2 regions of the Viridibacillus sp. NPDC093762 genome follow, and region 2 is predicted to be linked to the other one. Evidence: riboswitches for the same ligand, from Rfam matches in the RefSeq annotation. Region 2 holds a riboswitch; the other holds the start of a gene.
What was found. Region 2 has a riboswitch for S-adenosylmethionine ahead of ACQKM9_RS12895 (methionine biosynthesis PLP-dependent protein). Riboswitches for the same ligand answer to the same signal wherever they lie in the genome.

Region 1: it holds a riboswitch for S-adenosylmethionine, as region 2 does, so the genes downstream of both, metK (methionine adenosyltransferase) here and ACQKM9_RS12895 (methionine biosynthesis PLP-dependent protein) in region 2, are expected to answer to the same signal.

What each region holds. Positions count from the first base shown of each region.
Region 1 is NZ_JBNNUK010000003.1:285,354-289,573, forward strand. Features, by position in the region: gene ACQKM9_RS06800 (alpha/beta hydrolase) at 1-694, opposite strand, end outside; gene ACQKM9_RS06805 (gamma carbonic anhydrase family protein) at 818-1,330, shown strand; gene metK (methionine adenosyltransferase) at 1,503-2,699, opposite strand; SAM riboswitch class I at 2,962-3,080, opposite strand; gene pckA (phosphoenolpyruvate carboxykinase (ATP)) at 3,282-4,220, shown strand, end outside.
Region 2 is NZ_JBNNUK010000009.1:107,835-112,054, reverse strand. Features, by position in the region: gene ACQKM9_RS12905 (methyl-accepting chemotaxis protein) at 1-701, shown strand, start outside; gene ACQKM9_RS12900 (tetratricopeptide repeat protein) at 921-1,850, opposite strand; SAM riboswitch class I at 2,023-2,126, shown strand; gene ACQKM9_RS12895 (methionine biosynthesis PLP-dependent protein) at 2,198-3,328, shown strand; gene ACQKM9_RS12890 (aminotransferase class I/II-fold pyridoxal phosphate-dependent enzyme) at 3,324-4,220, shown strand, end outside.

The DNA of each region.
Region 1 (4,220 bases), on a different contig from region 2:
ATTTCCATTCCTTATATTGATACTCTGATAAACTTTGTTGTCCTAGCCACTTTTTACTATACGCTACATCCGCTATTTTATCGTTGCCACCAGTCATTAATAAAATCGGGATATTTGGAAATACCGTTTGTTGTGATATACCTTTCATAAAACTATGAAGTTCACGATACCAATTGACAGTAATGACATCATTATAGTAAATATCATCTTTTTCCTCTTTATAAAATTCATAGCTTCTCGTTAAGTGTTTTATGTTGATTTCATGATTGATTTTCAGATTTCCAGTCAGTTTACTTAGACCTGTTAAAGCATTTGATAATTTTGATGGTTGGTGTTTTAAATGCATCCAAGGTGACGTTAATATCACACCTGTACATTCGTACTTGAATTTTTCAACAACATGGATTCCTAAAATAGCTCCTAAACCATGTCCCACTACAAATACAGGCAAGTTATATGTTAAAGCTGCTTGCATTAGTTGTTTAACGAATGTTTCGTAACTTTTAAATGCTTCACTATGCACACGTTTATGTCTACTTTCCTCGCCATGTCCAGGTAAATCTCCTGAAATAACATGAATACCAGACGTTCTTAAATTTTCGATTAGCCATGCATAGCGACGATGATGTTCGTATGCACTATGTATAATTACAGCGACAGCTCTTGCTTGGCCATCCGTTTCCCATTTCCACATTACTCTCTCACCTCATAAATTCCTCTTTATATATTTTAACGTATTATGACTATTTCAGTTCCATTCATTGCTTCCTTTTGTTACGATAATAATACATAATAACTTGAAATGAGGCGTTTTTCGATGATTTATCCATTTAGAGACAAAAAACCATCTATTGACCCATCCGTTTTTATCGGTGATAACGTAATTATCACTGGCGATGTTACTATCGGACCTGATTCTTCTATTTTTTACAATACAGTTATTCGAGGAGATGTTTCGCCTACGATCATTGGACGTAAAGTGAATATCCAAGATTTATGTTGTTTACATCAAAGTCCTGCTTATCCACTTATTTTAGAAGACGATGTGACAATTGGACATCAAGTAACATTACATAGCTGTACTGTAAAAAAGGGCGCTCTAGTCGGGATGGCTTCAATTATTCTAGATGGTGCTGAAATTGGTGAAGGTGCATTTATAGGTGCCGGCAGTCTCGTTTCACAAGGCAAGAAAATTCCTCCAAACACATTAGCATTTGGACGCCCTGCAAAAGTTATTAGAGAGTTAACAGAGGAAGATAAAAAAGATATGGATCGTATTGTCAACGAGTATTACGAAAAAGGACAATATTATAAATCACTTCAAAAATAATTCGATCAAGATGCCTGAGTATCGTTTTTCAAACGATTACTCAGGTTTTTTTAATCTCTAACTATGAGTTTCTTCTATAATAAAACAAAAAATATCCCGAACTACAATGATTACTTAAATAATCAACATGTAACTCGGGATATTTTATGTTATTGCGATTTTCTAGGTTGAATTAAAGTCCCGCTTTTTCTTTTAAAACGGCAGCTTTATCAGTAGCTTCCCAAGGAACATTCAAATCTGTACGGCCGAAGTGACCATAAGCAGCTGTTTGTTTATAGATTGGACGACGTAGATCAAGCATTTTAATAATACCAGCTGGGCGTAAATCAAATAATTCACGAACCCATTCAACTAAATCTGCTTCGTTTACTTTACCAGTACCGAAAGTATCAATTGCAATTGAAACTGGTTGTGCAACACCAATTGCATAAGCCAGTTGTACTTCACAACGCTCAGCAAGTTCAGCTGCTACGATATTTTTTGCAACATATCGCGCTGCATAAGCTGCAGAACGGTCAACCTTAGTCGCATCCTTACCAGAGAAAGCACCGCCACCATGACGAGCATATCCACCATAAGTATCTACGATAATTTTGCGTCCCGTTAAGCCTGCATCACCTTTTGGTCCACCAATTACAAAACGACCAGTTGGGTTGATGAAGTATTTTGTTTTTTCATCTAGTAATTCAGTAGGTACAACTGGAGCAATTACACGTGCTTGTAAATCCTCTTTAATTTGCTCTAATGTTACTTCTGGATCATGTTGAGTTGAAATAACAATTGTATCCACACGAACTGGACGATTATTTTCATCATATTCGATTGTTACTTGTGTTTTACCATCTGGACGTAAATAATCTAACTCTTTTGTTTTACGAACTTCAGTTAAACGTCGTGCTAATTTATGTGCCAAGCTAATAGGTAAAGGCATTAACTCAGGTGTCTCGTTACATGCGTATCCGAACATTAAACCTTGGTCACCTGCACCAATTGCTTCAATATCTTCATCTGTCATTGAACCTTCACGTGCTTCAAGTGCTTGGTCAACGCCCAATGCGATATCAGCTGATTGCTCACCGATTGCCGTTAAAACAGCTACGTTTTCGCCATCAAAGCCATATTTACCACGTGTATAGCCGATTTCCTTTACCGTTTCACGAACGATTTTAGGAATATCAACATAAGTTGATGTTGTAATTTCTCCAGCTACTAATACAAGACCAGTTGTTACTGTAGTTTCACATGCTACACGTGCATTCGGGTCTTTTGAAACGATTTCATCTAAAATGGCATCCGAAATTTGATCACAAATTTTATCTGGATGTCCTTCTGTTACACTCTCTGATGTAAACAGTCGACGGTTTGTCATTTGGTTTCCTCCTATTATCTGCGAGATTGCCTCGGAAATGATACGGTACTCATTACCCATGTTAGTTCTTTCCAGTAGGATTGAACGCCAAGCCGTTGCTGCTTTTAACACGAGGATTCTAGAAAGTGCCACTATATATAAATAGAACCGCATAAATTACATATACTAATCAAAAATTTAGGAATTGGTCTATTTTAAATAAAAAAACCCTTCCCCCATTATTACTAATGAGTGGAAGGGAATAATTCATAAGCACCTTTCACTCTTATCGTTCAAGGATTAAATCCTTGCATCAGATTAAGCACCAGCGCATCACATAAAATCACAATGCAGGTTGCCGGGTTTCATAGGGCCTGACCCTCCACCAGCTCGGGATAAGAGTATCCGTTCAATTTCCCATATTAGAACATTATAACTTAGTTGTCAACCTCTTTTTCATTTCTAAAAAAAAGTACAACTTTCATAAAAATTATATGGTAATTAGTATAGATTAATTAACTAAATGTGTTATACTAATTTCCGAAATGAATTATAAATCCCCTCTAATAGAGGAATAATATAAAAAGGATGGTACGTAAAACGATGAATTCAGTAGAAATTACGAATGAACTGAAGGAATTATTGAAAGGTGAAAATATTCTTGAACAACTTTCAGTACCACAATTAACAGAAAAAGCTACTTCACGCGGTGAGGCAATCCTAACTGTTGATGGTGCAGTAAGAGCAGTCACAGGAAAATATACAGGTCGTTCTCCTAAAGATAAATATATGGTTGAAGAAGACAGTTCGAAAGACAAAATTGATTGGGGTAAAGTAAACAAACCAATTTCTTCGGATATCTTCGACTCATTATACACTAAAGTAGTAAACTACTTAAAAGAAAAAGAAGAATTATTTGTATTTAAAGGTTTTGCAGGTGCAGACCCATCATCTCGTTTAGCTATTCGTGTAGTAAATGAATACGCTTGGCATAACCTATTTGCACATCAATTATTCATTCGTCCTACTGAAGAGGAATTAGAAACTCATGAAGCTGACTTCACAATCGTTTCTGCTCCAACTTTCAAAGCGGACCCAGCAGTAGACGGTACTGATTCAGAAACTTTCATTATCGTTTCCCTTGAAAAACGTATCATCCTTATTGGCGGAACTGAATACGCTGGAGAAATGAAAAAATCGATTTTCAGTATCATGAATTACTTATTACCACAACAAGGTATTCTTCCAATGCACTGTTCAGCAAACGTTGGTGAAGCAGGCGATGTAGCATTATTCTTCGGTTTATCTGGAACTGGTAAAACAACTTTATCTGCAGATGCAGATCGTAAACTAATTGGTGATGATGAACATGGTTGGTCTGACAACGGTGTCTTCAATATCGAAGGTGGTTGCTACGCTAAGACTATCAACCTGTCTAAAGAGAAGGAACCGGAAATCTACAATGCTATCAGTTTTGGTACGGTATTAGAAAACGTAGTAGTAGATGAAGAAACACGCATTCCTAACTACGATGATGTTTCG
Region 2 (4,220 bases):
AAACAGCAACCGATCAGATGAAAGTCGCTGCTGAGCTTGGCGGAAAAACTGTCGAACAGTCATCAAATGTGATGATGTTAATAGAAGAAACTATGGCCAATACAACAGAAATCGTTGAAGCACTAGGTAAAAAATCATCCGAAATTACTTCCATTATTCGTACGATTACTGATATCTCGGAACAAACAAACTTACTTGCCCTTAATGCAGCCATTGAGGCGGCCAGAGCTGGTGAACATGGTAAAGGATTTGCTGTCGTTGCCAATGAGGTTCGAAAGCTTGCTGAGCAATCTCAAAAAGCAGCTCGGGAAGTTACGGGAATCGTTTCATCAATTCAATCCGAAGTTCAAGCTATTGTCACTCAAAACCATGATGGTGTACAAAACGTCATCCGTGGTGTTGAGGTGACAAATGAAACAAATGCTTCCTTAGATAAAATTATCAAACAGACAAACGAAACTGTAGCCATTATTAACAAAATGGTAGTTCAAATTGAGCAAACTTTAAGCTATAGCCAAGAAGTGGCTGTATCATTTATAGAAGTAAATCAAATTGCTGAAAATACAGCAATGAGTACCGAGCGTTCTGCAGCTTCCGCAGAAGAAGGCTCTGCTTCAATGCAAGAAATTACAGCGTCAGCGATAGAACTATCTCATCAGGCAGATGAGTTAAGAAAAGTAGTTGGAGAATTCAAAGTATAGTGTTCACATAAAATGACTTGCAAGCTCTAATGAGATTGCAAGTTTTTTTATTCCTACTATTGATTTCGCTTTATTAGAAATTACAAAGTCCATACCTTTCTTCCCGCTTCCCTACACCTTACCAAGACAACCTTTCATAGTATTTATCATGAAATCACTTCAGATATTGGCAGTATTTAAACAAATGGGCCGAGTGATATTCCATTATCTCTCAGCCCATTACATATTGACATATTCATCATAGGTTCTATTACCATGTACTTTGCATCCGTAAAGATAACATTGTGAAACATAATATGGCTCGAATAATATTCTAGGGCGGTAGCCCTTCAAAATTCGAGCAATTAGTGTATTATATTTTTCATTTGTATGTTGCAAGTCCATAATGGATCCTTTAATATTCTCCTCTATCCACTCTTCATTCATTGCCCTTGCTTTACTTTCTACCAATTCATCAGTCGTTTCTGTTTTCATCTGGTCTAAAATATCTGCGGCTTCTTCTACTCTACCTAATTGAATGAGTGCATAAACATAATGTTCTACCCAATCATAAGACCTAACAATTTCTCTCCATCCTATTTCAAATAGAGGAATCGCTTCATCAAAGTAGTTAATTTGTGCATAAATTTCAGCTACGTTTACTTCACCCATATAATTTTCATCATTTGCATTAACTTTTTTCAGGGCATTAAGTACCGAATCATAATCGTCTAACTGGAGGTATGAAACCATTTCCGCATATTTCAAAAAATCGCCATCAGTTGCTGACTTTTTATAATGTTCTGCTGCCTTTTCATAATTTTTTATATTATAAAATGCGGCAGCTAAGTTCGCATGGACTACTTCAGTATCTTTCATCTTTAAAGCATATTCTAAAATCCTGATGGCTGAAATGTATTTTTCCATTCTCAAATAAATTTCACCAAGTAAAGCAAAAGGAAAATAATGCTTCGGCTGTTTTTCGATTGCTTCAGCTAAAAGTGGTAAAGTTTTGTAATATTCTTCTGTATCTCTAATATAAAAACATGCTAAGTTATGGAGTGATTGTATGTCTCTGTTTTCCATTACTGCTTGCTCTAGCTTCATTTGAGCTTCGTCAAATTTAAATTCTAGCAATAGCTGATTGACAGCAATGTTATTTAAATTCATCTTGTCACCTTCCAATTCAACTATGCAATAATAGCATATTCATATAAAAACTGTACCACAAATAGAATTTTATAAACTTTTCAAATAATAATTGCTTCTAAATAAGGTTGATATTATCACCTTCACATGTTAAAATTTCATTATTATTAACTTTCAAACAATTGAATATACTTACTTATCAAGAGAGATGGAGGGACTTGGCCCGTCGATATCTCAGCAACCACCCTAAATGCGGCAAGGTGCTAATTCCAGTAGACGTAGTCTTGTAGATAAGGAAATTGACTTCATATTTTGAAGGCCCTCTTCCTTTGAGGGCCTTTTACTTTTTTATAAAGGATGATGACATGATGACAAACAAAAACATTGCTACACAATTAGTTCAGCTAGGAAATCATACCGATTCCAAAACAGGTGCTGTAAACACACCAATCTACCTGTCAACTGCCTATACTCATGATGGGCTTGGCCAAACAACTGGTTTTGACTATACACGTACAAAAAATCCGACACGTACCGTCCTAGAAGAAGGTTTTGCTAAATTAGAATCTGGTGATGCTGGCTTCGCCTGTAGTAGCGGGATGGCAGCTGTTCAGTTAGTTCTATCCCTTTTTAAATCGGGTGACGAAATTATTTTACCTGAGGATATCTACGGTGGCACATACCGTTTACTCGGCCAATACCAAGAACAATATTCAATCAAATCTCATTATGCAAAATTTTCTTCTGTATCAGAGGTTGAAGATTTAATTAATGAAAATACTCGAGCTATTTTCATTGAAACCCCAACCAATCCATTAATGCAGGAATTTGAAATTGAACTTTATGCTAAGCTTGTGAAAAAGCATAGTTTATTATTAATCGTTGATAATACTTTCTTAACACCTTACTATCAACGCCCAATCGAGCTAGGAGCTGATATAGTTCTACATAGTGCAACTAAATACATCGGTGGTCATAATGATGTTCTAGCTGGTCTTGTCGTAAGTAAAGGCAAAGAACTTAGCGAAAAACTATTCACAAACCATAATGCTGCTGGTGCAACACTGGCTCCAATCGACTCTTGGCTACTACTACGGGGATTGAAAACATTACATCTTCGCATGAAACAACATACCGAAAATGCTAAGCAAATTGCGGCTTATTTAGAACAAGAACCTTTAGTAAAAGACGTTCTGTTTGCTGGTAAAGGCGGCATGATATCCTTCCGTTTACAAAAAGGAGAATGGGTTGGTAAGTTTTTAGAAAGCTTGAAATTAATTGTCTTCGCCGAAAGTCTGGGTGGTGTTGAAAGCTTTATCACATATCCAACTACACAAACACATGCGGATATTCCTGAAGCGGAACGAATTGCACGCGGTGTTGATGACTCCTTACTTCGTTTCTCTGTCGGTATTGAGGAAGCAGAAGATTTAATCGCGGATTTACAACAAGTTTTTTCTACCTTAGAAAAAGAGGTGTCATCGTATGAGTTCAATTAATGAAAATATTGAAACAAGTTTAATCACCGCATCTACCCGCGGTGATTACGAGCAAAAAACAGGTGCAGTTAATGTACCAATCTATTTGTCATCTACATTCGATCAGGAGCATTTCGATTCCTTTGGTCCATATGATTATAGTCGTTCTGGTAATCCAACTCGTGATGCATTAGAGAAAACAATTGCTGAACTTGAAGGGGGTACACGCGGATTTGCATTCTCTTCAGGTATTGCAGCCATCGCTTCTGCCTTTATGATATTAGAAGCCGGCGACCATATTGTTGTGACATCTGAAGTGTATGGTGGAACATACCGTTTTGTAACACAAGTGTTAACAAAATTTGGCATTGACCACACATTTGCTGACTTCTCTGATTTAACATCAGTAGAAGCGGCTATACGTCCAAATACAAAGGTATTATATATAGAAACTCCAGCTAACCCCCTTCTAGGCATTACTGATATTGAAGGTGTTGTAGCTATTGCAAAGGCAAATGGAGCTCTAACATTTTTAGATAACACGTTTATGACGCCTTTATACCAACGTCCATTAGACCTTGGTGTAGATGTAGTGTTGCACAGTGCCACTAAGTTTTTAGGAGGACACAGTGATATTATTGCAGGGCTTGCGGTAACAAAAGACGTAGAGCTTGGTAACAGAATCTACTTCATGCAAAACTCATTCGGTGCCATTTTAGGTGCACAAGATTCCTTCTCATTAATTCAAGGGATTAAAACTTTAAATGCGCGTTTAACACAATCGACAGCATCAGCATCCAAACTTGCTCATTATTTAGATGCTCATGAGTTAGTAGAAGAAGTTCATTTCCCTGGCTTGAAATCCCATCCAGGCCATGACATCCATGCAAAACAGGCAAAAAGTACTGGAGCT